4 regions of the Moorella naiadis (nom. illeg.) genome follow, and region 1 is predicted to be linked to each of the others. Evidence: riboswitches for the same ligand, from Rfam matches in the RefSeq annotation. Region 1 holds a riboswitch; each other region holds the start of a gene.
What was found. Region 1 has a riboswitch for cyclic di-GMP ahead of SDD30_RS13835 (methyl-accepting chemotaxis protein). Riboswitches for the same ligand answer to the same signal wherever they lie in the genome.
Positions count from the first base shown of each region.

Region 1 (7,414 bases):
CTGGGCCGGTCCGGGGAGCTGAGCCAGGTATCTGGTTGGTATCCCATTTTGGCTCCTAAAGAGGGCGACTCTTGGGCCGGAGTGGCCGGAACGTCCTACGGCGACCCCTATTTCGCATCTGCCGCCTACTACCGGGTGCGCCTTTCCCTACCAACCGGTTACCAGGTCCTGGCCAGTGCCCGCCTTACCGGCAGCCAGGCGAAGGGAGAATGGACCGACTGGTCCTTTAACAGCGAACAGCCGGTGCGGGAGTTTGCCTTTACTGCCGCCTCGGACTGGCGCTTCACCGCTTGCCAGGCGGGGGCGGTCCAACTGGTGGCCGCGGCCCGGGGCGAGGCGGCAGGGGCGGCCCTGGAGGTCGCTCGGCAGGCCCTGGAATTCTTCCAGGAGGTCTACGGCCCCTACCCTTACAGCTACTTCCATCTAGCCTTTGTCCCCCTTGATAACCTGATGGGCATGGAATACCCGGGTCTGATTCTCCTGAGTAATCGCAAGCCCTACAGCCCGGCCGTGGTCGTCCACGAGGTAGCCCATCAGTGGTGGTACAACCTGGTGGGCAATGATACACACCAGGCCGCCTGGATCGACGAGGGCCTGGCCGAGTACAGCACCCTGCTCTTTTACCGGCGCTATGACCCCGGCCTCTACCAGGCGAAACTGGCCGAGATCACCCGGCTGGCTGCCGGCAGCAGCGATCCCATCAACCTGCCTCTGGAAGAGTACGGCAGCGATCAGACCTACCACCGGGCCGTTTATAACCGCGGCGCAACCTTCTGGCTCAGCCTGGAAGGAGCCGCCGGAGCCGAACATTTACAGCAAGCCCTGGCCTATATCCAGCGTTATTACCGTTATGAAATTGTGCCGGCTCCAGCCCTGCTAACCGTTCTAACATATTATGGTAAACTAAATTCCAACATTTTTGGCCCTTTTTTGCGGAACAAATAACTCCGGGTAACGTCTAATCATAGGAAAGACCAAAAAGGGGCGACCGGAAATGAGCCAGGTAGTAAAATACGTGGTGGAGTGCTGGGCCTGGGGGTCCAGGGTGATCAGGCATCCCTGGCGGCCGGATTGGCCGGCGTTAATCCTGAGCCTGGAGCAACTGGCAGCCTTGGCGGGGCTGATCGCCGTCGTCCTGACTGCCGGCGGCGACAGCCTGGCCCGGCCGGCCGGGAACACTTACAGTACCCCTAGCGGCCACCGTTTACCAGGCAGCTATCTGACGGTCAGCGTACCACCGGCGCTTATCGTACCCCTCACCCCGGCGGCCAGCAAACCTGACACCCAAACCTCATCGCCGGCCGCCCCGAACGACCAGCCTCCTGCTGCCGCGCCCCAGGGCAGCTTTACTCCTGGCGCGGCCCCACCTCAGCAGTCCCAAGAGGCCACTGACCCGCAGCCCCAGCAAAACCCCCAGCCCCTGCGCCAGGTGGCCGGGGCCGGGCACCGGGTGGCCATTAGCTTTGACGACGGCCCGACCCCGGGCTGGACGGAACGTTATCTGAAGGTCCTGGCGGCTATGGGGACCCGGGCCACCTTTTTTATGGTGGGCAGCCGGGCCGCGGCCCACCCGGAACTGGTGCAGGCCGTCCTGGCTGGCAACAATGAGGTAGCCAGTCACTCCTGGCGCCACGCCAACTTGGGTAAGGTATCCCGGGAGGCGGCCCGGGATGATTTAAACCGGGCCGCCACCGCCCTGGCCGGGATCACCGGCCAGCCGGTCAAGTATTTCCGGCCCCCCTATGGCGCCATGGGGCCCAACCTCCTGGCCGCGGCCGGCGATTTGCATGAGCGCACCGTCACCTGGAGTGTCGATCCCCGGGACTGGTCCAACCCCGGACCACCCGCCATTCTTAAACGGGTCCTGGCCAATGTTCACGACGGCAGCATCGTCCTCCTGCATGAGGCCCATCCTGGCACCCTGGTCGCCCTGCCGGAGCTGATTAAAGACCTGCGCGACCAGGGTTACGAACTAGTGACGGTGTCGGAACTCATCGCTGCCGGTAAAACTCCATAAGGTCCGGTACCGCTGGGAGATACCGTTAGGCGCCGCCTGCGAATTACCCCACCTCCAATTTCTTCCCTGGTATATCTTGCATATCCTGCCCTTCCTGCGGTATAATTAAGGCGAAAAAAGGAAAATTTCCCCGAAAGGGCAAACCTGCTGAAAGGTAGGGGCGCAAAACTAGAGGGTCTACAGCCCAGACCAAGGGCCAGGACAGCCAGTTACCACGGGTGGAACGGCTACCCACCGGGTAGCCCTTTTTATATTTCGTCCAAACCGGAGGAGGAATTTTTATGGGCTTAAAACTGTTTAAAAAGAAGGAACGGCAGCCGCAGGGACTGATAGGCCAGCCGGGACAGGAACCAGAGCAGCCGCAGCAGCCCCAGGCCAAAGGGCAAGAGAAAACCCCGGCAGCCCCGCGTAAAGCGCGGGCCGGCTTCTTCAGCCGCTGGCGCCTGGGGACCAGGCTGACGGCTGGCTTTTGCCTGGTGATCGCCATCTTTGTCGCCGTAGTCGTTTACGTCAATTTCAATCTCATAAAGGTGGCCAATCTATACCAGCAGGCGACGACGCTGCATAACCAGAACATGCTTTTTAACGAGATGAGCAATGATATCTGGGACGCCTACCGCCGGGCTACCGATTACATAATCAACGGCTCCCAGACCCACGTCATGGGCTTTGACGACGCCATGAAACGTTTCGAAAATTCTCGAGCCCAGCTGGAGAATCAAAAACTCGACAGCCAGGTGGCCGGTTACCTGGCGGCCATGAGCCAGGCGGCCAAGAGCTTTAGCGATACCTTCCATAACAGCATCGTCAACGTCAGCCAGCAAGACCGCATGGCGGCCCTGCCCATCCTGAGCTTCCAGATGGGAGCCTCCTTGGACAACGTCAACAACATCGGCAATCATATGGATAAAACCATTGTGGAAAGTACGGCCGCGGCGGAGCAGCAATTAAACGCGGCCCTCACCAGCGCCCGGGCGACTTTGCTGACCGGCTTGCTCCTGACCCTGCTCCTGGGGCTGTTCATCGCCTGGTTTATCAGCCGCATGGTGGGTAAGACCCTGGGCCAGGTGGCGGCCTACGCCGATCGGGTAGCCGGCGGCGATCTTACCGCCGAGCCCCTCCAGGTGGCCAGTAAAGACGAGATCGGCAGGTTGGCCACAGCCTTCAACACCATGGGCGACAACCTGCGCCAGGTCATCAGTCGGGTGCGCGATATGACCGGCCAGGTAGCCGCGGCCAGCCAGGACCTAGCCCGCATGTCCCAGGAAGTGGGGGAGGCCGCCCGCCAGGTGGCCGCGACCGTCCAGGAGATGGCTAAAGGGGCGGAAGACCAGGCCCAGCAGGTCAGCGCAACGGCGGCGGCCACCGACGGCCAGGTGGTCAGGGTCGAAGAAGTCCACCGCGACACCGAGGAAATGGCGGCGGCCTCCGACCAGGTGGCGATTAAAGCTACCGAAGGCAGCCGGGCCGTGGCCGAGGCTACGGACCAGATGGCGGCTATTTCCCAGCGGATGGATAGCATGGCCCGGGTGGTGGGTGAACTGGGGAATCGTTCCCAGCAAATCGGCCAGATCGTCGGCGTCATTTCCGGCATTGCCGAGCAGACCAACCTCCTGGCCTTGAATGCAGCCATTGAAGCCGCAAGGGCCGGGGAACAGGGCCGGGGCTTCGCCGTAGTCGCCGAAGAGGTGCGCAAGCTGGCCGAGCAATCGGCTGAAGCTACCAAGCAGATTGTCGGCCTGGTCCAGGAGATCCAGCGGGAGACGGAGCGGGTGGTCACCAGCATGGCCGAAGGCTCCAAGGATGTCCAGCAGGGCACTGAGGTGGTGGCCCGCACCGGCAAGGCCTTCAACGCCATCGACCAGGCCATCCAGACCATGGTAGCCAGGATCAAGAACGTAGCGGAAAAGGCGGAGGACATGTACGCCGGTTCCCGCCAGGTCAAGGAGCGGGTGGAGAGTATCGCCGCCGGCATCGAGGAAGCGGCGGCCAGCACCCAGCAGGTGTCGGCCTCGACGGAAGAGCAGACGGCGGCCGTCGACCAGATCAGCCAGGCCGCCGGGCAACTGGCAGCCGCTGCTGGTCAGCTGGAGGCGGCCATCGCCCGGTTCAAACTGTAAAGGGGCGGTGTTCCCCTGACTTCAACTTTGGCTGTCGTTTTGCCGGGCTAACCGGGGATAACGGCCTTGCCGGTCTGGCCCCCGCCTAGGCCCGGGCCTGGAAGGTCTCACACTCGGTATCGCGGTCGTTGTGGGCGCTGGAGTTGTTCGGCACCCCTTCGACGGCGATGTTGATCTTTTCCGCGTTGCAGGCGCCGTCCTGCCAGTAGATGCAGTTGGCCACCCGGCATTTAACCTGGGGCATAATTGCTCACCCCCTCCGCAAATAGACTCCTACTAAGAATGGTTGATACTTACAGTAACCGCTGCGGGTTTGGCGGGGACAGGCTCTACTAAAATAGCATTTACCAGCACGGCGGCTGCTATCCTGGCAAAAATATTTCCGCACCTGCAGGAATCGGACCCCGGACGCAGAATTTTCCTGTAAGTACATCTTGCTTCCGAGTCACCGAAAGGCTCTTCTTTCTCTTTTTTCTTCTCTTTTTTCTATAGAAAGGTGGGATTTACATATGGCAGCCGAAACGGTCCCGGAAGTCCAGCTGGTCGTCTTCCAGCTGGCCGGCGAGACTTACGGCGTTGAGATTAACCACGTACAGGAGATTATCCGCCTGCAGGCCATTACCGAGATCCCCCGGACCCCGGCCTTTGTCGAAGGGGTCATCAACCTGCGCGGCCGGATTATCCCCATCCTCGACATGCATAAACGCTTCCACCTGCCTGCCGCCGAGGCTACCAACAATACCCGCATCATGGTGGTCGAGCTGGGCGAGATGACGGTGGGCATGATCGTCGACTCGGTTTCGGAGGTCCTGCGCCTGCCGGCCGACAGCATCGAGCCGCCGCCGCCCATGATCAGCGGCATCGACGTCGCCTACCTAAAGGGCGTGGGCAAGTGGAACGACAAATTGATTATCCTCCTGGCCCTGGACCGGGTGCTGCGGGAGAGCGAGCAGCGCGAACTGCAGCAAGAAGTGGCCGCCGGGGTGGCGAGCAAATGAGCGACCTGGACATGTCCCAATACCTGGGCGTCTTTCTGGACGAAGCCGAGGAACAGCTCCAACAGTTGGACGAGGCCGTCGTCCAGCTGGAGCAGACCCCCGGCGACCAAGACCTGTTGAACACCATCTTCCGGGCGGCCCACACCCTGAAGGGCTCCTCGGCCTCCATGGGCTTCAACCGCCTGGCCACCCTCACCCACCGCATGGAGAGCGTCCTGGACTCCTTACGCCAGGGGAAGCTGGCCGTCTCCCGCGAGATCATCGACATCCTCCTGGCCGCCGTGGATAAACTGCGGGGCTTAAAGGACAGCATCGCCGCCGGTCAAGGTGACGAAGGCGAAGTCGCGGCAGTAGTCGCCCGCCTGGAGGCAGTCTTGGCCGGCCCCATCGCCCCCGCGGTGGCCGGGGCTAACACCCTCGAAACCCTGTCCCTGGACGACGTGGAGCAGAACGTCATCCGGGCGGCAGAGGTTAAGGGCTTCCGCGCCTACGAGATCCGGGTGCAGCTGGAGGCCGGCTGCCAGATGAAATCGGCCCGGGCCTACCTGGTCTTCAACAACCTGAAAGACTTGGGCGAGGTCATCAAGAGCGTCCCCCATACCCAGGAGCTGGAGGCCGAGAAATTTAACGACTCCTTTGTCCTGGCTTTCGTCAGCCGGGAGGATGCCGATACCCTGGCCAATGTGGTTAAATCGGTGTCGGAAATTAAGGACGTCCAAGTACGGCCCATCATCCTGGAGGAAGACCGGGTGGCGGCAGCGGATAGTCAGGCGCCCCAGCCGGGACAGCCGGACCGCGAGGGCGCCCCGGGGGTCAGTGGAGGTGGGGCCGCCGGCGAGCACCGGGTCAGCCAAACGGTGCGGGTGGACGTCCAGCGCCTGGAGAACCTCATGAACCTGGTGGGGGAATTGGTCATCGACCGCACCCGCCTGGCCGAGGTCGGCAACGGCCTGCAGGCCAAGCTGGCCAACGAAGAACTCCTGGAGACCCTGGAAGAGGTCTCCCTGCACATCGGCCGCATCACCTCTGACCTGCAGGAGGAGATCATGAAGGCCCGCATGTTCCCCATCGAGCAGGTCTTCAACCGCTTCCCCCGCATGGTCCGGGATCTGGCTCGCAAGGCCGGCAAGGAGCTTGATTTTATCATCGAAGGCCGGGAAACGGAACTGGACCGGACGGTCATTGAGGAAATCGGCGACCCCTTGATCCACTTGCTGCGTAACGCCATCGACCACGGGATCGAGCCCCCGGAGGAACGCCTTAAGCAAGGCAAGCCCCGCCAGGGGACAGTACGCCTGAAGGCCTTCCACCAGGAGAACCAGATCGTCATCACCGTAGAAGACGACGGCGCCGGCATGGACGCCGAGAAGATTAAAGCCAAGGCCGTAGCCCAAGGCCTCATCAGCGCCGAGGCCGCCGCCCGCCTGGGCCGGCGGGAGGTGGTGGACCTGATCTTCCTGCCCGGCCTGTCCACCTCCGCCAAGATAACCGACGTCTCCGGCCGGGGTGTGGGGATGGACATCGTTCGCAATCATATCGAAAAAATCAACGGTACCATCGACATCCGCACCACCCCGGGCAAGGGGACCTGCTTTACCATCAAGCTGCCCCTGACCCTGGCCATTAATCGCTCCCTGCTGGTCCGCGTCGGCGGCCGGGTCTACGCCTTCCCCCTGGCCAACGTGATGGAGATTATCGACGTCGCCCCGAGCAGTATCCAGCATGTCCACCGCCAGCAGGTGGTGGTCGTCCGCGGCCGGGTCCTGCCCCTGATCTACCTGGGGCAGGCCCTGGGGCTGAGCACCACCGCGCCGGAGGGAGAGAACTACGCCGTCGTCATTGTCGGTCTGGCGGAAAAACAGGTCGGCTTTATCGTCGACAACCTCCTGGGCGAACAGGAGATCGTCATCAAGTCCCTGGGGAACTTCATCGGTAAGATTCCGGGCCTGGCCGGGGCGACCATCATGGGCGACGGCAGCGTGGCCCTGATCCTGGACGTGCGTAGCCTGGTAAACTTCCTGGGAGAGGAGCCGGACCGTGAACTGGCCAGTTAGGGTCCTGGTCGTCGACGACTCGGCCTTCAGCCGCCGGTTGGTGAGTGATATTTTGGCGTCCGATCCCGCCATCCAGGTAGTGGGCTATGCCCGTAACGGCAGGGAGGCCCTGGAGAAGGTTGCGGCCCTGCAGCCGCAGGTGATAACCCTGGACCAGGAGATGCCGGTCCTGGACGGCCTAGCGACCCTGGAAGCCCTGATGGCGCATAACCCGGTGGCCGTCAT
Region 1 is NZ_JAXGFQ010000026.1:21,530-28,943, reverse strand. It holds gene SDD30_RS13845 (M1 family aminopeptidase) at 1-945, shown strand, start outside; gene SDD30_RS13840 (polysaccharide deacetylase family protein) at 995-2,017, shown strand; cyclic di-GMP riboswitch class I at 2,145-2,234, shown strand; gene SDD30_RS13835 (methyl-accepting chemotaxis protein) at 2,299-4,137, shown strand; gene SDD30_RS13830 (DUF1540 domain-containing protein) at 4,223-4,381, opposite strand; gene SDD30_RS13825 (chemotaxis protein CheW) at 4,647-5,135, shown strand; gene SDD30_RS13820 (chemotaxis protein CheW) at 5,132-7,189, shown strand; gene SDD30_RS13815 (protein-glutamate methylesterase/protein-glutamine glutaminase) at 7,173-7,414, shown strand, end outside.

Region 2 (7,414 bases), on a different contig from region 1:
TTAAGGCCCCATAGTATTGCTTCTGCAATACCTGGGCAAAGCCGATAATGGCGTTTAAGGGCGTGCGCAGTTCATGGCTCATATTGGCCAGGAACTCCGATTTCATCTTGGAAGCCATATATAACTCCCGGATGGCTTTTTGCAGCCTTCCTTCCCTGTCCAGGAGCTGGGCATTCTGTACCTCTACTTGCCGCAGCAAGCGATAAAGCGCCAGGCCCAGAACCATTATAGCCAACAGTAGTATCCCAGTTACTACTATCATTAATATGGTTATGTGGTGATTCCAGTCTAAGACAGCCTGCATTTGTTGGTCCCGGCGAGCCTCGAGGTTCGTATCCAACCGATCAAACTTATCTCTGAGGCGGTCCATGATGGATTTACTCCGGGAAAAATCAATACTGGCCGTCAAATTTTGTAAAGTCGCCGCCGGCCCCAATAGCTTACGGTCGGCCATAGCCGGACCGGCAATCTTCACTACCCAATCCTTAATTTCTTGTTTAATGCTCTCCAGGTAACTGCGGGAGGCGGCATCCCCGCTTAAATTCCCCGACAATTTTTGGTAATAATCCTGCACCTCTTGCTTTGCTTCATTGTAAGGATCCAGGAAAGCCGGATCGCCTGTCAAGAGGTAACCGCGTACCCCCGTTTCCATATCCATGACCAGCTTTTCTATGCTCTTCAGGTTGTACAAAGCCGTATAACTCTCCCGGCCTACCTGGTAATACCGACGGGCCAGTTCCGTCATTTGCTCATACAGCCAGAAAGTCTGGCCTATGACGCCAATAATTAACAAGACTATAATGCTCACTAGTACTCTGGAATTAAAATACTTTTTCATTTTCGGACCGCCACCTATAAGTTTTACTGGAAACGCCGCCCGGCGTCATAAAGGCCGCTGCCGGCGGTGTCTCAATTCCTCGGCCATAGTGGCACCTCCGGGGCCCCAAGCACCGTCCACCGACTTTTTTCTCCCTAAAGTGACACTATTCTACCAATTTAATTATAGGTGCTACCCTTTTTATCGTCAAGGAAAATTTTACCTGCGCCGGTAAAAACGCGGTCCTTAACCAAGTCAAGCTACCCGGCTTTGCAACAGCAAAAAAAATCCCCGCTGCGATAAAAGCAGGGATTTGTGCCGCTTTATGCGGCAGGTAAAGAGGAGGTCGTTGTTGTCGGCGCTGGGATGGAAGGAGTAGTTGTCGTACTGGTACCTGTTGTTGCGGGAGGTGTGGGGCTGGTACTTGTCGGTACTGTCGTAGTAGTTGGACTGCTGTTAACCGGACTTTCAGGCGCCGTTGTACCAGGTGGTGGAGACTCAGTACCTTGTCCTGCCTCGTTTTCGTTGCCTTCTTCAATATCAATGTTGCCGGTTGCTGCATCATAATGCACTTTATCTTTAAATACCTCACCCAGAAACCTCAAGGGTACAAAAGTACGGTTGCTGATTATTGCCGCGGGGACATCCAAATTGATTTTGGTGTCATTGACGGTTACTTCTGTACTTCCAGGCATAAGTACTACTGTAATTCCATTTTTTGTTATAGTTACGGTGTTGGTTGCCTCGTCCCAATTGATAGTCGCGCCTAGACCCTGGGTAACCGCCCTGACGGGGATAAGGGTCCGGTTTCCTTTAATCACTGGCGGTACATCAAATTTTATTTCTTTATTCTTAACCCGGATTCTACCTTGAAATTTCACCAGACCGGCATTTTGGGTTTCTTCCCTTACCTGGTTTTCTTCCCTCACCTGTGCTTCCGGGGTAACCTGGAGCCCGGAAATTTCCTTGTCTAGGTATCCTTGCACTTCTTTTTCTTCCTTCGTCCTGGCCCCCTCCTGCGATTTTATTTCTTGTTCTTTTGGTTCGGTTTCTTTCCTGTTTCTAGTCTCATCTTGAGCTTCGGTTGTCTGATCTTCTGACTCATCTTCTAATTGTTTATCTTCCCCTTTAACCTTAATCCCATAGTTAGCCCCTCCAGCGGTAACTACCGTATATTGGCCAGGACTATAGTTGTCATGACCATTACCCGGGAGGGCATAAGCTATGCCGGCTGGCAAGAGCAGGCCGGTTATGGCCAGGGTACTGATTAATTTTTTATACTTCATCCAGCATACCCCCTATAAAAATTTTAGGACAACCCGCCTCAGCCCGGGTTGCCCGTTATCGCCAAAAAATTTCACTATGGCTTACCCGGCAACCCGGCTGCCATAGCCTGTCAAGGCTTTAGGCCCGTGGCTTTGCGCCCCCGCCTTTCGGTCGGGTTTGCCCTTTGCGGTTCTTAAAAAGAATCATCGGCATATCTAATAATTTCTTGAGTGCCTGGCAGCAAATTAATTATATATTATCCATCTTTCATGCTTTCATGGCAAAAACCGGCTCACTGTTGCTAAGATTAGATCAACATCTATAGGCTTGGACAGGTAAACATTGCCCCCGGCTGCCAGGAAAAGTTGCTTTTCCCTTGCATAGGCATAAGAACTAACGGCCACAATAGGTATATCCCTGGTGCTGGGATTCTGTTTCAAGATTTTAGTCGCCTTTATCCCATCAATACCCGGTAGCTGCAAGTCCATAAAAATTAATTGTGGCTTTTGTTCTTGCGCCAGCTGGACCGCTGCTTCGCCATTAACGGCTTCTAAAACCTCATTGCCGGTCAACGCCAGGATATCCTTTAACAGCACTCTATTAGCTTCATTATCTTCTACCAGTAAGATTAAATGAGCCATTAAATTTGCCTCCAGTTAGATTTCTTTGCTGCTGAGGCGCACTTTAGTGACTCCCATCTCCAATAGGCCTCTGCTCATGGCATTGCCTCCTGTAAGCCGCGGTAATTATCACTTGCAGCTGAAGGTAATAAGGCAACCCTGATCAGAGGAATGGTGGCGAGCGTAACGATCGTAAACGTAATAAATCACCTGGAAGATAAAGAGGGGAGGGGGTATATGGTAAGATAGGGTCTTGCGGCCCCAGATCGCAAGACAGGCTGGAGGAATCACAAGATAGATAAAAATAGCAAAAGAGAAAGAGGGGGATGATAATATAACTATAAGGTAGTTGTTTTTTCTGGTGGGGGTGGTAAAATATCCCCCCCCCCCCCCCCCAGGGAATTTATGGTATTTATTGAGATATATAACATTGCCTTGGCTCCTTTATTGGATACTATTTTTTTCGTATTTCGACATAGTTTACCTAAATCCTCCAATAACCTGTATTAAATTTTTAAGCCGTAAATATAATCATAAAAAACGAGGGCAGCTAATTTTGCTGTCCTCATTCTCTTATTCTGCCGGCCGCTATAACCCGTGGAAATCCCCTCAGGCCCCCGGCAGGTTAGGTTTCCCTTCGCTTCGCTTGCGTTTCGCTCCGTCTCCTGGGAAAAGAGATTATAGCAAAATAGCAAACATCACCCGGCCCGGATCTCCTGGCGCATGAAGAAGTAATAGGCCAGGGCGAAAATAAGCAGGGTAGCCGCGATCAGCCCGACCAGGTGGGGCCATATAAGGAGTAGGCTCTGGTCAAGGGGCAGGCTGCCCGGGATGGCCCCCTCCAGCTGCTGGACTAATACCGGCCCCAGGGTGCGCACCCCCGGATTGAGCAGGGTGATGGTGGCTTCATCGTAAAGGGTCGTCGGCGAAAGGCGGCCCAGGTCCTGCTTCAAAGTGGCGTTATGCAGGATCTGCTGTGGCGGGGAGTTTTGATTGGCCGGGAAAAGGCCGTCGGCAATAAGGCCTACCAGCATGCCGGCAAAGAGGGCGAAAAAGAGCCAGACGGCGATGCCCGCCAGGGCTGAGGTGGCATTCTGGCGGAATAACAGGGAAAAGAGCAGGGAGACGCTCAACCAGAAAGACACATAGATAATAGTCACCAGGAGATAAATGAGGAGTCGGCCCAGTTCCTCCCCTGTCGGCGGGACGCCAAGCAAAAGGAGTCCTAGGCCGGCCACTAGAAATCCCAGGGCCAGAATGACTAGGGCCAAAACCGTCAGTCCCGCCAGGAACTTACCATTTATTACATCATCTCGGTAAATGGGCTGGGCCAGGAGCCGGCTCAAGGTGCGTTTATTGTGCTCGCCGTTAATGGCATCGAAACCCAAGGCCAGTCCCAGCAACGGGCCCAGAAAAGAGATAAAAGTTATAAAGGGCGGTAGGTTCCTGCCGCTGGTTGTAAAGAGGCGCAGGAAGACAAAATGGGAATTCTCCTGACCTACCGCCTGGCGGATGCTTTGGGCCGCGACATAAAAGGCGCTGATACCGGCAATAGCCACTAGGAGGAAGAGGATGGTAAAGCGGGTGCTGCCCAGGTTATCAGCCAGTTCCTTCTGGAAAACAGCCCGCAGACCGCCGCTGAACCACTCCTGCTGCCGCCACCAGGCCAGCCAGTCCTCTACTCTATCCTGCCAGCGTGCCATGGTATACCTCCCTCAGAATAGATGTGAGATGTTGGCGGTGAGATGTGAGAGGGTTGTAGGAACTGGTCACGCCAGTTCCAGATTAAAGCTCGTTGGTCGCTTCTATCCCTTATTAGCTAGTGGCAGCGTGCACCGTGAACGCCTCACCCTGGAAATACTGGCGGTAGATATCATCCAGGTCATAACCTCGGGCCCGTAAATAGAACAGGGTAAATCCCTTGCCGGCCAGGTAGGGGGCCAGTTCACGGCGGATATCAACGCCGGCCGCGCAGCTCACCCGGATAAAGGCACCGCGACGTTCTACGGCGGCCACACCGGGCAAGGCCTCCAGGGCAGCCAGCAGGTCGTTATTATCCGGCTCGGCCTGGAGTTCAACCTCCAGAAGCTTACCAGCCATGACCTGCTGCCCCAGGAGGGCCACCGGTCCTACGGCTATCAGCTTGCCGCCGACAAAGATTCCCACCCGGTCGCAGACCTGCTGGACTTGGTGCAGAAGGTGGGAGGAGATAAGGATGGTCTTCCCCCGCTCCCGGGCTAGGCGGACAATTAGGTCCAGTAATTCCTTGACGCCCTGGGGATCAATCCCCAGGGTGGGTTCGTCGAGAATAATGATCGACGGGTCTTTCAGGATTACATCGGCGATGCCCAGGCGTTGCCGCATGCCGCGGGAGAACTCCCGTACCCGGCGGCCGGCGACGTCCGCCAGGCCAACCTCCGCCAGGGCTGCTTCCAATCTCTGCCTGGCCACACCCGCAGGGATCTGGTTTAAACTGGCCGTATAGAGCAGGTTTTCCCTGGCCGTCAAATCGTCGTAAAAACCGACGTTATCCGGCAGGTAGCCGATGATTCTTTTAACCTCCAATGGATGGCGGGTGGCTTCCAGACCCTGCACCAGGGCCTGGCCGCCGGTCGGCTCGGTCAGGCCCAGGAGCATCAGGATGGTGGTCGTCTTACCGGCACCATTGGGTCCCAACAAACCGAAGATCTCCCCCCGCTGGATTTCCAGGTTCAAATCCTGGACAGCGGTGATGCTGCCATAATGCTTAGTAAGGTTGCGGGTGACAATAACTGCTTCCTGTGCCGCCATAGCTATCGCCGCCCGTATTTCCGGAAGATCCAGGCCACGCCGCCGACTACCGCCAAGATCAGCAAAACCCCTACAACGCCCCATAGGGTGGAGGTCCGCACGCTGACCCGGAAATCGGCGTTACCGCTGGCCTCCTGGGCATTGGCCGTGAGCCGGACGACATAATCACCGGCAATGGCTTCGTTAGACGGCTTGATAAAGGCCGTCACCTGCTGGCTGCCCCCGGCCGGCAACAAGTCGATCTTATCGGGTTTGAAGGTCACGGCCCAGCTGCTGGCGGCGTTGGCCGCCAGGGTAATGCCTGTCAAGTCGGCGCTACCGGTATTCTTGACCACCAGGGTCACCGGGCTCTCCCTACCGGCCAGGGCGTCGACGTTCAACCGGCCGTCGGGGGTCGTCAACTCCAGGCTATAGGTTCCGGTGATGTTGACCTTTAATACTACCCCCGCCTTGCTGCTGCCGGAGGTAGCCTGGATGGGAATATTATAGGTACCGGCCTTGACATCCTGGGGCGGTTTCACGTTGACATCCAGCCCCTGGTTCTGGCCTGGTTTGATGCTCAGGCTGGCAATCTGCTTGCTGTCATAGGCGGGGCTGAAGGTTACCTGCCAACCCGGCGGCGCCTGGGCGGCCAGGCTGTAGGAACGTTCCTGGGCACCATTATTGGTGAGGGTTACCCGGAACTGGTAATTAGTGCTGCTGGTACCGCTTAAAACCGGGTAATCGGTGGTTATCTTATCACCCCCCGCAGAAGCTTCTTTAATGACTGCCTGCAGGGTTAATTCGGAGGAGGCCCCGGCCCCGGTGGCCTGGACTACAAAGTTATAACTGCCGGGCTGGGCGTCGCCCGGTACTTCCACTTGGAAGTCGATTTTGGCCGGCTGGCTGCCGGCGAAGGCCTGGGTGACGATCATGCCGCTGCCTTTAAAAGAGGTCGGCCAGCCTTTAGGAGCTGAGACTACCTTTAGATCCACCTTTTGCGGCGCACCACTGTTGGTCAGGGTCAAGGGAAAGGTGACAGTAGTTCCCGGCTGCACTTCAATACCCGGGAAATCTGTCGCGAGCAGCAGGCCGTTGCTGGCCCGGGCCGGCGTTAACAAGGGGGTGAGGAGAAGTCCCAGGGTACAGAAAACAGTAACTAGCACCAGCCATAATCTCTTTGCCACAGGCAACCACCTCGCCAGAAAAATAATTACAATCTTATAGACGTCAACCAGGCCCGGGGGGTTACAGCCCCGGTGAAAAAAAACAGACGGTACACCGTCCGGTTTTTCTTCCTGCTTATGCTTGCTTATGCTTGGAAGCGAACTCGCCCGGCTTGGGGCGCGGCCGTAGCTCGACCCTTCGGCTCGCAGGCAGGCGGCCGTGCTTGTCCTTAGTCTTGATACTCACGCCCAAAGGCGCCCTCAGGGAACCAGTCTCACCCCTATCGCCAACACGCACGTCACCTCCAAGTTACTGGTTATATGGTATTACCCTTTCACCATCAAAGCTGAGGATTAGGTAACGGTAACCCTCCTCCTGCTGTTCCTGATAAGCGATGAGGATCAGGGTAACCTGGTTAGCGTTAGCGTGGACTACCTTTACCGGCAGCACCAGGTAAGCGTTCAAGGGCTGGGTATAAATCAGTTGCCAGCCCGCCGGTTCCCGTCGTTTACTTATAGCCGCCAGGAGCTGGTTGGAGCCTGCCACCCTGCCAATGCTGACTACAGCTTCCCGGTAGGGGTCATTCAGATTAACCCACTGGTACTGGATGGGTTTGACCTGGAAACCCGCCGGCGGCCCGCCGGGTACCTCTGACCAGTAGTTGCCATCCCACGGTCGATACCACCAGGCCAGCAAAACAAATATTACAATCAGGCCTGCAACTAGGCCCGGCCGGAAATGCCGTAACCGGCACAAGAGACCCGGGGAAACTTTC
Region 2 is NZ_JAXGFQ010000009.1:45,702-53,115, reverse strand. It holds partial or broken gene SDD30_RS07720 (histidine kinase dimerization/phospho-acceptor domain-containing protein) at 1-115, opposite strand, end outside; partial or broken gene SDD30_RS07715 (CHASE3 domain-containing protein) at 314-745, opposite strand; gene SDD30_RS07710 (copper amine oxidase N-terminal domain-containing protein) at 1,141-2,055, opposite strand; cyclic di-GMP riboswitch class I at 2,188-2,275, opposite strand; gene SDD30_RS07705 (response regulator) at 2,359-2,724, opposite strand; gene SDD30_RS07700 (ABC transporter permease subunit) at 3,402-4,406, opposite strand; gene SDD30_RS07695 (ABC transporter ATP-binding protein) at 4,519-5,493, opposite strand; gene SDD30_RS07690 (NEW3 domain-containing protein) at 5,496-6,659, opposite strand; gene SDD30_RS07685 (hypothetical protein) at 6,949-7,414, opposite strand, start outside.
Region 2: linked by a shared signal. The riboswitch ahead of SDD30_RS07710 (copper amine oxidase N-terminal domain-containing protein) and the one ahead of SDD30_RS13835 (methyl-accepting chemotaxis protein) in region 1 are both predicted to bind cyclic di-GMP.

Region 3 (7,414 bases), on a different contig from region 1:
CTGCGTAATATCCTGGAGCGGGCCAGCGCCCGGGAGACGGCGGCCCGGGTGGCTGCCGGGGCCGTAGCGGTGGCCCTGCTGCAGGAGTTGGCCATTAATCTGGCCTTCCACGTCGTGCGGATTGGCCCTGTTGCGGTGCCCGGTCCGGTTGCCTGGGAGGCCGCCTGTCGTTCCCTGGAGTCGCCGGTCTACTGCGCCGACGGAGAGGCGAGCCGGGCGATGGTGGCGGCCATTGAAGCGGCGCGCCAGCAGGGCGATACCCTGGGGGGAACGGTGGAGGTTCAAGGCCGGGGGGTGCCTGCGGGCCTGGGCAGCCACGTGCAGTGGGACCGGCGCCTGGACGGCCGCCTGGCCCAGGCCCTGATGAGCATCCCGGCCATTAAAGGGGTAGAGATCGGCGCCGGTTTTGGGGTGGCCGCCCTGCCGGGCAGCCAGGCACACGATGCCATTGCCTACCGGGAAGGACAGGGCTTTTACCATCCTACCAACCGGGCCGGTGGCTTGGAAGGGGGTATGACCAACGGGGAAACCCTGGTTATCCGGGCGGCCATGAAACCCATTCCTACCCTCAGGCACCCCCTGCCCAGCGTCGATTTCCTGTCGAAAAAGCCGGTCACAGCCAGTGTGGAACGCTCGGATATTTGCGCCGTGCCGGCGGCGGCGGTAGTAGCTGCGGCGGCCGTAGCCTTGGTCCTGGCCGGGGCCATCCTGGAGCAGTTCGGCGGGGATTACCTGCCAGTGCTTAAGGAACGGCTGGAGGATTACCGGCGCTACCTGCATGACCCCCACGGGGGCAGCTTTAAATAAACCGCTAAAGGGGGATGGGGATGCCGGGCAATATTGTTCTAATCGGCTTCATGGGCAGCGGTAAAACAACTGTCGGCCGGCTGCTAGCTGCCGATCTGGGCTGGTACTTTTTAGATACCGACGCCCTGGTGGAAGAGCGGACGGGCCTGCTGGTGAAAGAGATCTTCGCCAGGGAAGGGGAGAGCTTTTTCCGGGAGATCGAGATGGAAGCCGTAGCCCGGGTGGCTGCTGCCAGCCGGGCCGTTATTGCCACCGGCGGCGGGGCCGTCCTTTCCAGGGTCAATGTCCAGCGCCTGCGACAGGGTAACCGGGTCGTCTGGCTGCAGGTACGGCCGGAGACAGCCCTGAAGCGGGCTGGTATTACTGGCGACCGCCCCCTCCTTCAGGGACACGGGGTAAAGGATATTGCCGACCTGTGGCAAAGGCGAGAGCCCTACTACGCCTTCGCCGATCTTTACATTGATACTGACGGTAAGGATGCTATCGCCGTAGCCGGGGAGATAAAGGAGGCTTTAAAGACGTGGCTGGCCAGCTTACCGTAGACCTGGGTGAACGCAGCTATGAGATTTACTGCGGCTCCGGGCTCCTACCCAGAACCGGTTTCTATTTACATACCTTGGACCTGGCGGCCCCCTGCCTGGTGGTGAGTAACGCCACCGTGGCCGGCTTATACTGGCCGGCAATTGAGATCAGCCTCAAGGAGGCCGGCTTCCAGCCTCACCTGGCCCTGGTGCCCGATGGCGAGGAGGCTAAGAGCCTGGAGGTGGCGGCAGGGCTCTATAATGCCGCCCTGGATGCCGGTATCGAAAGGCGTGCCGCCGTTATCGCCCTGGGGGGCGGCGTCGCCGGCGACGTCGCCGGTTTTATCGCCGCTACCTGGTTGCGGGGGGTGCCTTTCATCCAGATACCCACTACCATCCTGGCCCAGGTGGATTCCAGTGTCGGCGGTAAAGTGGCTGTCAACCACCCCAAAGGTAAAAACCTGATCGGGGCTTTTTATCAGCCGAGGATGGTCCTTGCCGATACCGACGCCTTGACCACACTGCCGCCGCGGGAGATCCGGGCCGGCCTGGCTGAGGTCATCAAGTATGGGGTTATCGCCGACGCCGGTTTCTTCGCCTACCTGGAAGAGCACCTGGACCAGGCCCTGCGGGGTGATAGAGGGGTCCTGGAAAGCATCATCCTGCGCTGCTGCGCTTTAAAGGCAAAGGTAGTAGCCGGGGATGAAAGGGAGAAGGGCCTGCGGGCGATTTTAAATTTTGGCCATACTGTGGGCCATGCCGTCGAGGCGGTAACCGGTTTTAATACTTACCGCCATGGTGAGGCGGTGGCGATGGGTATGGTGGCCGCCGCTAGGATGGCCGTCCAGCGGGGGATGTTTTCTGCTGCCGAGACCGGGCGCCTGGTGCGCCTGCTGGAGCGGGCCGGCCTGCCAGTAACTATGCCGGCACTAGATCCGGCGGCCTTCCGGGCAGCCCTGGGCCACGATAAAAAGATCGCCTGGGGGCAGCTGCGGATGATCCTGCCGGAAAGACTGGGCCGGGTGCAGATTACCCCCATTGCTGTTGAGGAAATAATGGCGGTTCTTGGCCTGGGGAACCCCGGCGCGAAGGAAGGCTGAGGGCATCTCACCTCTCACCTCCCCCATCTCATATTTCATTTCGGAGGGGAGTTCTATGGACGGTCGCCGGCGCCTGGGGGATCTGTTATTAGAAGCCGGGATGATCACCAAGGAACAGCTGGACCAGGCCCTGCAGGAACAGAAACGCAGTGGGGAACGCCTGGGTAAGGTCTTGCTGCGCCTGGGATTTGTCACCGAAGCCAATATACTGGAGGTCCTGGAATTCCAGTTAGGGATTCCCAAGGTGGTCCTGGCGGACTACCACCTGGACCCGGAAGTCGTCCGCCTGGTGCCTGAGGGCCTGGCCCGGCGTTACCAGGCTATTCCCATCCGCCTGGACGGTAACCGCCTGCTGGTGGCCCTGGCCGACCCCCTGAACCTCCTGGCCCTGGACGACCTGCGCCTGGTCACCGGTAAGGAGATTATGCCGGCTATCGCCGCCGAGGGCGAGATTACTGCCGCCCTGAGTAACTTCTGGCAAAAGGAAGGCCTGAGGGTTAACAATGAGGTGGCCGTCGCTGCTTTGGAGACAGCCAGCAACCCAGGTTCCCCGGATACCACCGGGCTTACCGCTGGGACTGGCAGTGGTGCCCCGGCCGTTCGCCTGGTCAATAACTTTATCCAGCAGGCTATCCAGGCCCAGGCCAGCGATATCCATATCGAACCCCAGGAAGGGGAAGTGCGGGTGCGCCTACGGGTAGACGGCCTGCTGCGCGAGGTGTCCCGGTTGCCCCTGGGCGTTTTAAACAGCCTGATATCCAGAATCAAGATCCTGGCCGGGATGGATATTGCCGAAAAACGGCTGCCCCAGGACGGCCGCTTCCAGTTTACGCTGGACGGGCACAATGTCGACTTGCGGGTTTCTACCCTGCCGACAGTTTATGGGGAAAAGGTTGTTTTGCGCCTGCTGGATCAGGCGGCCATGCTCCTACCCCTGAACCGGCTGGGGTTTCTGCCTGCCGTTCAGGAACGCTATACCAGCCTGGTCCGGAGTGCTTACGGTATGTTATTGATTACCGGGCCAACGGGGAGCGGTAAGACGACAACCCTGTACGCCACCCTCAATTCCTTGAGTTCACCGGAGAAAAATATCGTCACCATTGAGGATCCGGTGGAATACCTGCTGCCCGGTATCAACCAGGTGCGCGTCAACCCCAGGGCCGGGCTCTCCTTTGCTTCCGGCCTGCGCTCCATCCTGCGCCAGGACCCGGATATCATCATGGTCGGGGAGATTCGTGACCGGGAAACAGCCGATATTGCCGTCCGGGCAGCCACTACCGGTCACCTGGTCTTCAGCACCCTGCATACCAACGACGCTGCCGGGGCGATAACCCGCCTGCTGGATATGGGCATCGAGGCTTACCTGGTGAATTCCTCCCTCATCGGGGTGGTGGCCCAGCGATTGGTGCGCCAGATCTGCCCCCGCTGCCGGGAAACCTACCGGCCCGAGCCCGGTACCCCGGAGCGCTCCTGGCTGCCGGAGAGGGAGGAGCTCTGGCGTGGCCGGGGCTGTGAGGCCTGCCATTATACGGGTTACGCCGGCCGGACGGCCATTCAGGAGGTCCTGGTTATGAATGAGGAACTGCGGGGCTTGGTGGCCGCCAAGGCACCGGCAACAGCCCTGAAGGAGGCGGCTGTAGCCGCCGGTATGGTACCATTAATAGAAGATGGGCTGGCCAAAGCCCGCCAGGGAATAACCACGGTAGCCGAAGTGCTGCGGGTTTCCCTGGGGGGCCTGTAAAGGGGGATGTAGATGCTCGATATAAAAACCATCCTAGCGGCCGCTGCCGCAGCCGGGGCCTCCGACGTCCATCTCGCCGTTGGGTTGCCGCCAGTCTTCCGGGTCAACGGTGAACTCCAGGTCCAGCACCAGTGGGAGCCCCTGGATGGCGGCATAGCAGAGAGCTTAGTCCGGCCAATGGTGGGCGAGCGATGGGAGATATTTCAGGAACAGGGCGAAATCGACCTGGCCTATTCCCTGCCGGGGGTAGGCCGTTTCCGGGTCAATGTCTTTCACCAGCGGGGCAGCACCGGGGCGGCCATCCGCCTGATCCCCAGGGTGATTCCAGATCTAAACTCCCTGGGTTTGCCGCCGGTGGTAGGGGAACTGGCGGAGCGCCGGCACGGCCTGGTCCTGGTAACGGGACCGACAGGTAGTGGTAAGTCCACCACCCTGGCGGCCCTGGTAGATAAAATCAACCGGGAACGTCGCTGCCATATCATTACCCTGGAGGACCCCATTGAATACCTGCACCAGCACCGATTAAGCATCGTCAACCAGCGGGAGGTGGGTTCTGATACCCACTCCTTTGCTCGGGCCCTGCGGGCCGCCCTGCGCCAGGACCCGGATGTCATCCTGGTGGGGGAGATGCGCGACCTGGAAACCATCGCCACGGCCATTACCGCGGCGGAAACCGGCCACCTGGTCCTAGCCACCCTCCATACCAGCAGTGCCATCCAGAGTATCGACCGCATCATCGACGTCTTTCCCCCCCACCAGCAGGGCCAGATCCGCATCCAGCTGGCCGATACCCTGGAAGGGGTGATTACCCAGCAGCTTTTACCCCGGGTTGACAGGGTCGGCCGGGTGGCGGCGGTGGAGAGCTTGATTGCCACCCCGGCAGTGAGAAACCTCATTCGTGAAGGCAAGACCCACCAGTTAGTATCCAGCCTGCAGACAGGAGCCCGCTACGGCATGCAGACTATGGATGCCGCCCTGCGGCAGCTGGTAGAGCGAGGTGTCATTGCCGGGGATACATAAGTTGAAAATTAAATTGAGGTTAACACCCACTGGCTGGCAGGATTTTGGGTTCTGATGGCGAATAAAGGATCATTACCCTTGCTTAAGGGCAAACCCGGCGAAAGCCGGGGGCGCAAAGCTACGGGCCTGTAGACCTGTCTATGGCCGCCGGGCTGCCGGGGAAGCTATCTCTTTCCTTGCACCCGGGGGCTTTTTTTGGAGGAAGAGCATGACCTTTACTTACCGGGGGCGGGATACACGTGGGGAGGTGGTGCAGGGGGCCGTAGAGGCCGCTAGCCAGGAAATGGCCATCCGGGAGCTGCGCGGCCGGGGTATTTTTATCACTACCTGCCGGCCGGCCGGTGCCGCCAGGGGTGAGGGGTGGAATTGGCGGCAGCTGCTGCGGCGGCGGGTGAGCCGCCGTGACCTGGCTCTTTTCTGCCGTCAGCTGGCTACCATGCTGGGGGCTGGCCTGCCTATCGTCTCGGCCCTGCAGATCTTGCAGAAGCAGACGGAGAACTCCACCCTGCGGGAGAGTACAGCTGCCCTGCTGGGAGAGCTGGAGGCCGGCGAAGCCCTTTACCGGGCCCTGGAGCACCAGCCGCGGGTCTTCCCGCCGATTTTCGTCTACACAGTAGAGGCCGGGGAGCTGGGCGGCGCCCTGGATGAGACCCTGGAGCACCTGGCGGAGCACCTGGAACGGGAGCACGAGGTGGAGGAAAAGGTCAAATCAGCCCTCACCTACCCGGTGGTGGTAAGCCTGGTGGCGGTGGGGGCGGTGATGTTCCTCCTGACCTATGTCCTGCCGACCTTTCAGAACATGCTGGCCAGTATGCAGGTACCCCTGCCTTGGCCGACGCGACTGGTCCTAGGGATGAGCAGCGCCATGCGGCGGGCCTGGCCGGTACTGCTGGTTATCCTGGTGGTGGCTACATATGGTTTCTGGCGCTGGCAGCAGAAGCCGAACGGGCGTTACCAGCTGGATCGTCTCCTCCTCCGCCTACCGGTTTTCGGGCCCCTTATGCAGAAGACGGTGTTATCGCGCTTCAGCCGCACCCTGGGGACCCTTATCCACAGCGGCGTGCCGGTCCTATCCGCCCTGGCAGTCGTCCGGCGCACGGCGGGCAACGCTGTGGTAGCCGGGGCTGTAGCCAGGGCCGAAGAGAGCGTGCGGGACGGCCAAAGCCTGGCAGCACCGCTGGAAGCCAGCGGCGTTTTCCCGCCCATGGTGGTGGAGATGGTTGCCGTGGGCGAGGAGACGGGAGCCCTGGACGCCCTGCTGGCGAAGATCAGCAACTTCTACGACCGGGAAGTGGGGGAGACGGTGACCCGGTTGTCATCCATGATCGAGCCCCTACTTATCCTGACCCTGGGGGGGATCATCGGCCTGGTGGTAATCTCCGTGCTCATGCCGGTCTTTTCCCTGGCCGGCGGGGTGCATTGAGGATATATAATACCACCAGACACACACCGGCAGCAGATGGATGGTAGAGAGTGGTGTTTTCAGAATGGGTAATAAGACGCCGGAAGTTAAGGAGTAACGACAAGTTTTGGTTTCGAAGGGAGAGGAGGATTATAATGCTAAATTATATACGCCGAATGTTAAAAGACCGCCGGGGTTTCACCCTGATTGAACTCATGGTGGTGGTCGTCATTATCGGCATCCTGGCGGCTATAGCCGTACCGCAATTTATGGGGCAGAGCGACAAAGCGAAAAAGGCCAAAGCAAATGCCGATTTGAAGACCATCGGCTCGGCCATTGAGATGTATTATACGGCAGAAAATGGCTTGCCTGATCCTAATAATTGGCAAAGTAATTTGGTGAATGGCAAATACCTTGCCAGTGTGCCTAAGACGCCCTGGAATAACGACTATGGGTACTCACAAATAACATATAATCCTGGGAACAATATTTATGTTCCCTTCACCTTGTACTATCAAGCTCCAGGAAGTAGTACCCCGGTATATTATCCGCCGACACAACCATAGTTTTCAATGGCAGGTATAATTCAGGTACTTATTATTTTCCTCGGCCTCACTATCGGCAGTTTTCTGGGCCTGTGCATCGCCCGGATCCCCCGGGGTGAGTCCGTCGTCTACCCGCCGTCCCGTTGTGACGCCTGCGGGCGGCGCCTGGGGCCGGTAGAGCTGCTACCGGTATTGGGTTATCTCATCCACCGGGGGCGCTGCCGCCACTGCGGCGCCCCTGTGCCCCGGTGGTACCCGGAGCTTGAAGTCCTAACGGC
Region 3 is NZ_JAXGFQ010000002.1:35,883-43,296, reverse strand. It holds gene aroC (chorismate synthase) at 1-807, shown strand, start outside; gene SDD30_RS01520 (shikimate kinase) at 828-1,349, shown strand; gene aroB (3-dehydroquinate synthase) at 1,328-2,428, shown strand; gene SDD30_RS01510 (GspE/PulE family protein) at 2,484-4,169, shown strand; gene SDD30_RS01505 (type IV pilus twitching motility protein PilT) at 4,182-5,189, shown strand; cyclic di-GMP riboswitch class I at 5,267-5,349, shown strand; gene SDD30_RS01500 (type II secretion system F family protein) at 5,398-6,612, shown strand; gene SDD30_RS01495 (prepilin-type N-terminal cleavage/methylation domain-containing protein) at 6,747-7,157, shown strand; gene SDD30_RS01490 (prepilin peptidase) at 7,164-7,414, shown strand, end outside.
Region 3: linked by a shared signal. The riboswitch ahead of SDD30_RS01500 (type II secretion system F family protein) and the one ahead of SDD30_RS13835 (methyl-accepting chemotaxis protein) in region 1 are both predicted to bind cyclic di-GMP.

Region 4 (7,414 bases), on a different contig from region 1:
CCCTATGGCCTCCATGACGGCGAGATTCCAGCTGGAGCCAGGATTATTGCCGTTGCCGATGCCTTTGATGCCATGACTTCCAACAGGCCCTACCAGTGGACGCGTACCCCCGCGGAGGCCGTCCAGGTCCTGGCCGGAGGTGCCGGGAGCCAGTTTGACCCGAAGATTGTAGGTGTCGCCTCGTGCCTGCTAACATAACCTACATAGTCTGGTACAAACCGGATAAACCGCAGTGGAAGGCGAGGGATCAGGATTATGCACTCCTTACGCTGGAGAATCACCCTGAACTTCGTAGCGCTACTTTTCTTAACCTTGCTGGGGGCCTATCTTTACCTCCACCTGGTCATCCTCAATGCCTTGAGCCTGCCTCTGCTTCCTCCCTTCCAGGCGGGGCCCCTGGCCGGCAAGCTGGAAGGGGAGCTCTTAAAGGTCATGTTCCTGGTTTTCCTGTTCCTGGCTGGAGGCACCTTTATCCTGGCCGGTGGTATAATCACCCCCCTCAGGGCTATATTGCCCCTTACCCGCCGGATTGCCGCCGGGGACCTGGAACAGCGGATTGAGATACAGAGCGATGACGAGGTAGGTTTATTAAGCCACCACTTAAATGTTATGGTGGAAAACCTGCGCAATAATTTCCGGGAGCTAGCGGCCGAACGTAACCGGATGGAGGCTATCCTGGCCAGTATGACGGACGGCCTGGTAGCCGTCGATCAGGTCGGCAGGGTGATTATGGTGAACCCGGCAGCTGAGGAAATGATCGGCAAAAAAGGCCCTGAAATTGTGCATAAATACCTCCTCAAGGTTATCCGTAACCATGAGATTGATGAAATGGTCAAGGAAATCCTGGCCAGCGGCCTGCCCCTGGAACAGGAGGTCAGGCTCTTCCCCACTACCAGCCAGTTATTTAAGGTGCACGGCATGCCCATTACCAGCGAGCAAGGCCGGGTGGTAGGTGCTGTCCTGACCATGCGTGATATTACCACTATCCGCCACCTGGAGCAGATGCGGACGGAATTCGTGGCCAATGTCTCCCATGAATTACGTACCCCCTTGACTTCAATCCGGGGATTTGTCGAGACATTACTGGAAGGCGCCCTGGAAGACCCGGAGGTAAGCCGGCGCTTTCTGGGCATCATTAATAACGAAGCCCGCCGCCTGCAACAGTTAATTGAGGATCTCCTGGCCTTATCGCGGTTGGAGAACCAGCCCCAGCGCCAGACTTCGGACCGGGCTGACCTGGCGAGTACTCTGGGACGGATCCTGGCTACGGTAACCCCCCTGGCCGGCGATAAAGGCGTTGACCTGCAGACGGAAATCCCTGAGGGTATACCGGCACTGGCTATTAGTGAGAGTTATTTGAACCAGGTGTTGCTTAATCTTATTGATAATGGGATTAAGTATACCCCGGCTGGGGGGAGGGTAATGGTGCGGGCCATCCCGGAAGGGGATGTAGTTCAGGTAGAAGTGGAAGATACCGGCATTGGCATTCCACCCGAAAGCCTGCCCCGGGTGTTTGAACGCTTCTACCGGGTGGATAAAGCCCGTTCCCGGGAAATGGGTGGTACTGGCCTGGGATTGGCTATCGTCAAACATATCGTCGAATCCCATGGCGGGAGCATCAATGTGACCAGCAAACCCGGACAGGGTAGCTGTTTCTTCTTTACCCTTCCGATCGCTAACGGGGGAGGGGAGGCGGAATAAATTACCGGGAAGCGCAGAGCACCTGGGAGTCAGGCCCCGGACGGTAACAGGCGGATTATTGATAACAAGGGGCGGGTAACCCTGCCGGCCCAGTTACGCCAGCAGTTGGATTTATACCCCGGCGCTGAAATTGAGTTTCTGGTGAAGGAAGGCGGGGAGTGGTATCTGCGGCGGGCCGACTCCCAGCCAAGTTGCCGTTATTGCGGCCTGCAAGTAGATCTGGTAACCATCGGTAGAGATACCCTTTGTCGCCGGTGTGCGGAGAAGTACTATCGGGCCCTGGCCCAAAAACTGGGCCTGGGAGAGGTGGGAGCAAGTGGGAATTTAAACAACAAGAAAGGGAAATTGCGTTAGATGTCGAAGTAAAGCTTAAAAAGCATATTTTTTTGTAACCAGGGCTGCTCAAGGGTAAACCCGTCGAAAGGCGGGGGCACAAAGCCATGGGTCTAAGGCTTCCCCATTGGAGAAACTGGCGGGAAGCTATGATCGCCAGGCTGCCGGCTCGTAGTGGCGGCATAGTCTTGTTGAGGAGCAAGGCTTTTTTTATTATCTGACGGATCGGCCCTGGGGGGAAGAGGATGAACGTTTCTTGGAGTGGCAGGAGATTAAGTTTTGGCTGGGCCGGCTGGCAGCCCATTCCCCCTTTACCTACCGGCATTCTCTGGGCGTAGCCGCCCTGGCACTGAACCTGGCTCAGACCTGCGGTTTAGAGACAAATAATTGCCAGGCTATTTATGAAGGAGCGCTGGTACATGATGTTGGTAAACTAACCATCACCAGCTCTATCCTGAACAAGAAAACCCCCCTGACGCCGGAGGAGTGGCAGGTTATCAGGAACCATGCCCGGGCGGGGGTTAAGCTCTTGGCCTCTACCAGCACCAACCGGATGGTACTGGAGCTGGTAGCCTATCATCATGAACGCTGGGATGGGCGCGGCTATAATGGTATTAAGGACGTGCACATCCCCCTGGGAGCCAGGATTATCGCCTTAGCGGACGCCTTTGAAGCTATGACTTCCTCCCGACCCTACCAGCAACCTCGCCCGCTAACAGCAGCCTTAAAAGAAGTTGAAGATAACGCGGGAACCCAGTTTGACCCGGAACTGGTGCCGGCTTTTTTTACCATGATCCTGCGACTGTTAAAAAAGAATAACCGCCTGGCGTCGCAAAGGGGCTTTGAAAATTAATCTAACCTTAACAGGCCTGATATTGATTTTTAACAGTAATGAGTTATAATATCAGTGAAAGGAAGACCTGATTACCTTCAACCAGGTGTCCTCTGACCTCCTTAATATATACTACTTTACAGCCCAGATTTTCTGGGCCACTTTTTTAGGTCAGCAACTACCCTTACCAACCCAACGTTAATCCTGATTGACTAACGCCAAGCCGCGACGGGCGGTTACTGATCTGCCCCCCGGCCGACCCTGTGTTAGTATTAATCCCCCCTGGCGGATATTATTTATAGAAGGGGCAGCTTAAAATTAAAATAAAAGACCTTTAATATTAGATTAATAACCTGTTGCTATACTATAGAAGGACAAAAAGGATTAGCAAGAGGAAGCAAGCGTAAATAAGAAGGGAGTTGCAGCCAGTGTTATTTGAAGCCGATCTCCACACCCATACCATCGCCAGCGGTCATGCCTACAGCACTGTTAAAGAGATGGCCGCGGCGGCGGAAAAGCGCGGTTTAAAAATGATCGCCATTACCGACCACGGGCTGAAGATGCCCGGTGGTCCCCACGAATACTATTTTGGCAACCTGGCGGCCCTGCCCCGCAAGATTGGCGGCGTGGAAATTTTGCGGGGCGTGGAGGCTAATATCATTGATACCGAGGGGCACCTGGATCTACCAGAACGCCTCCTGGAGGAATTGGATATAGTCCTGGCGGGATTTCATGCCCTGACTGGTTTTGACGGTCGCTCCGTAGAAGAATATACTCGGGCCGTCCTGGCAGCCATAGCCAACCCCCGGGTCCACCTTATCGTCCATCCAGGCAACCCTGAGTTCCCCGTGGATATCGAAAAGCTGGTCCTGGCGGCGGCTAGTGAGCATAAAGCCCTGGAAATCAACAATAATTCCTTTAGCGTCAGCCGCCAGGGGAGCCTGCCACGCTGCCAGTTACTGGCCAAACTCGCCCAAAGGCATAAAGTGCAGGTAGCGTTAAATAGCGATGCTCATATCTTTACTTCAGTCGGTAATTTCACCCGCGCCTGGCAGGTCGCCCGTAGTGCTGGGATTAGCGAGGATCAGGTGATGAATAAAACGGTCGATCGCGTTAAGGAGTACCTGGGCTGGCATCGCCGCCACCGGGAAGCAGTCCAGGAAGGCAGAGTCTAAGATGGCAGGACTTCCCAAGAAGGTTTTCTGGTGCTATAATGACCCCGGAGGCTATAGGCACGCGGTGTGCTGCAGGGGTGCGGAGCCACTTCTCCTAAAATAGGGTTCAGCCAAAAGTGGTTGCAACTTACAGTAACAGCCGCGGGGCTGGCGGTACAGGCTCCGCGGAGAACGTAATTTTTCGTTCCTTAATTTACGTTACGATCCCTATCCCGTTCACCGCCGCGGCTTCGCTGAGTTTGCTAACGCCGCGAACCAAGTCGCCTTCCGCCTGTATCCGCCAGCCCCTGCCTCCACTTGCATTTTCGTCCTTCGTGACGGGCGCGTCAGCCCCCATGCGGGGCTCCCCCAGAAACAGGTTTGTTAGAAGTCTATTTGCGGAGGAAAAAGCACTGGCCAAGCTCAAAGAACGTTATGTCTGCCAGCAGTGCGGTTATGAATCGCTGGGGTTTCTGGGCCGCTGTCCCGGTTGCGACAGCTGGAACAGTTTGGTGCTGGAACCAGAAATAACTACAATCTCCCAGAACCCCGCGGCACCAGCCGCCACGCCGGTCTTGCTGGCGGAAGTTAACGATATCAGCACCAGGAGGCTGGTAACCTCACTGGGTGAGTGGGACCGGGTCCTGGGCGGCGGGCTGGTACCTGGTTCTTTGGTCCTGGTGGGCGGGGCCCCCGGAATTGGTAAGTCCACCCTGCTCTTGCAGGTGGCGCACCTGCTGGCCTGCAAGTACGGCTGTATCCTCTATGTCACTGGTGAGGAATCCGCCGGGCAGACCCGTCTCCGGGCCCAGCGGCTGGGTGCCCTGGACGGCGCCATCTACCTGCTGGCCGAGACCAATATCGAAGCCATTATTGACCAGATTGAAAAACTGCAACCGGCAGTAGTTATTATTGATTCTATCCAGACCATGATCCTTCCTGAGGTCCAGGCCGCCCCGGGCAGTGTTTCCCAGGTACGGGAAGGAGCGGCCCGTTTTTTACGCTTGGCCAAGGGTGGCGGCCCGGCGGTATTACTGGTGGGCCACGTTACCAAGGAAGGCTTCCTGGCCGGGCCCCGCGTCCTGGAGCACCTGGTTGATTGTGTCCTTTACCTGGAGGGCGAACGTTACCAGGCCTATCGTATCCTGCGGGCCGTTAAGAACCGTTTCGGCTCTACCAATGAGATCGGTGTCTTTGAAATGGCCGGTTCCGGCCTGGAGGAGGTCCGTAATCCCTCGGCCTTGCTCCTGGCCGAGCGGCCGGCCGGGGTAGCCGGTTCCAGCGTGGTGGCCTGCCTGGAGGGGACCCGGCCCTTGCTGCTGGAGATCCAGGCCCTGGTGAGCCGGACCAATTTTGGTAATCCCCGCCGGCTGGCCACGGGTATCGATTTCAACCGCGCCCTGTTACTGGCGGCCGTGCTGGAAAAGCGGGCCAAGCTGCCCCTGGGGGGGTATGATATCTATCTCAACGTCGCCGGGGGCATTGCCATCAACGAACCGGCGGCGGATCTGGCCGTCTGTCTGGCCATAGCCTCGAGCCTTCAGGATCGTCCCCTGGAATCCCGGACCCTGGTCCTGGGGGAGGTCGGCCTGGCAGGGGAAGTCCGGGCTGTAACGCAACTGGAGCGCCGGGTTGAAGAGGCTGCCCGGTTGGGGTTTAACCGCTTTATCGTCCCAGCTGGCAATAGTAAGGGCCTGAAAGATCGGCCCGGTTACGAAGTATATGATGTGCATATAGTAGGCGAAGCCCTGGAACTGGCCCTGGTTAAACCCCGAAGTTAAAGGGTAGATGTATAAATGTGAATAAAATAGCTAGCACCGAGCAGCATGAAAGCAATTAATCTGTTATAATAAATACTGAAGGGCGATAAAGGGAGGGTTGCATAATGTTTAAAGTCGGCGATAAAGTGGTATATCCCATGCACGGGGCCGGGGTTATCGAGGCCATTGAAGATCGCGAGGTCCTGGGCAGTAAACGGAAGTACTATATCCTGCGTTTCCCCCTGGGTGACATGAAGGTGATGATTCCCTTGGAGAGCGAACGGGCCGTAGGCCTGCGGGAGGTGATTGACGAAAAGGGTATCCAGGAAGTAATCAAGATCCTCAAGGAGCCCAAGGGGAGCGGCAGTGGCAACTGGAACCGGCGTTACCGGGCTAACCTGGAGAAAATGCGGAGCGGTAGCATCTATCAAGTGGCCGAGGTGGTGGGTAACCTGGCCAGGCAGGATCACGACCGGGGTCTTTCCACGGGAGAAAGGAAAATGCTGGAGAGCGCCCGGCAGATGTTGATTAGTGAACTAGTCCTGGCCCGCAACACCGAAAGGAATCAAGTGGAAAACTTGCTAGAAAAACTTTTAGCTTGAAATTCCTGAAGTTGGGATGGTATAAGATGCCGTCCCCTGAGGCAGAATCCAAGGGAAAGGAAGTAAAAAGAAGGTGAAGAGATGTTGTATCGTATCTTACGCGGGGTTGTCGGCTTGTTGGGTGCGGCCCTGGGCTTCTACGCCGGCCAGGTAGGGCTAAACTTGTGGCAGGTGGGCCACGGGGTGAGCCCGCCTGTGGGGGTGACCTGGACCCTGCTGGCTCTAGTGACCCTGGTAGCCGGTCTCCTGGGTTATAGCCTGGCCCAGCACATAATTAACCTGGTTACCCAGTCCATGCACTGGCTGGAAGGGAGGTTGCAACGCACTCCGGCGCAGGAGATTATTAGCGGGGCCCTGGGATTAATCTGCGGACTTATAATCGCCAATTTATTAGGGGCGTCCTTTATTCATCTGCCCCTGGTGGGACCCTATATTCCCATGGCCGGGAGTCTCCTTTTCGGTTACCTGGGTTGGAGCCTGGGTACCAAGCGCCGGGATGAAATGTGGGCCCTTTTTAATATTTTCCCCCGCTGGGGAGGCAAGGAGCGGGATAAAGGCAAGGCCGAAGCCGCCCGATCGGGGGCTAAGATCCTGGACACCAGCGTCATTATTGACGGCCGGATCGCCGATATTATTAAAAGCGGCTTTATAGAAGGAACAGTCATTATTCCGGCCTTTGTCCTGGAAGAACTGCGCCATATAGCGGATTCCTCGGATCTGCTGAAACGCAACCGCGGGCGGCGCGGCCTGGACATCCTCAATAAGATCCGCAAGGAGAATAATATCACCGTGAAGGTCTCCGAGGTCGATTTTGACGACCTGGCGGAGGTTGACAGTAAACTGGTCCGCCTGGCCCAGAAGATGGGCGCCCCGGTCCTCACCAATGACTACAATCTGAACAAGGTGGCCGAGCTTCAGGGCGTCAGGGTTTTGAATATTAATGAACTGGCCAATGCCGTTAAACCCGTTGTCCTGCCGGGGGAGGAAATGACCGTCCAGGTTATTAAAGACGGTAAGGAAATGGGCCAGGGA
Region 4 is NZ_JAXGFQ010000005.1:71,054-78,467, forward strand. It holds gene SDD30_RS04670 (HD domain-containing phosphohydrolase) at 1-198, shown strand, start outside; gene pnpS (two-component system histidine kinase PnpS) at 256-1,701, shown strand; gene SDD30_RS04680 (AbrB/MazE/SpoVT family DNA-binding domain-containing protein) at 1,759-2,055, shown strand; cyclic di-GMP riboswitch class I at 2,099-2,203, shown strand; gene SDD30_RS04685 (HD-GYP domain-containing protein) at 2,291-2,887, shown strand; gene SDD30_RS04690 (phosphatase) at 3,295-4,041, shown strand; gene radA (DNA repair protein RadA) at 4,434-5,801, shown strand; gene SDD30_RS04700 (CarD family transcriptional regulator) at 5,906-6,382, shown strand; gene SDD30_RS04705 (PIN/TRAM domain-containing protein) at 6,464-7,414, shown strand, end outside.
Region 4: linked by a shared signal. The riboswitch ahead of SDD30_RS04685 (HD-GYP domain-containing protein) and the one ahead of SDD30_RS13835 (methyl-accepting chemotaxis protein) in region 1 are both predicted to bind cyclic di-GMP.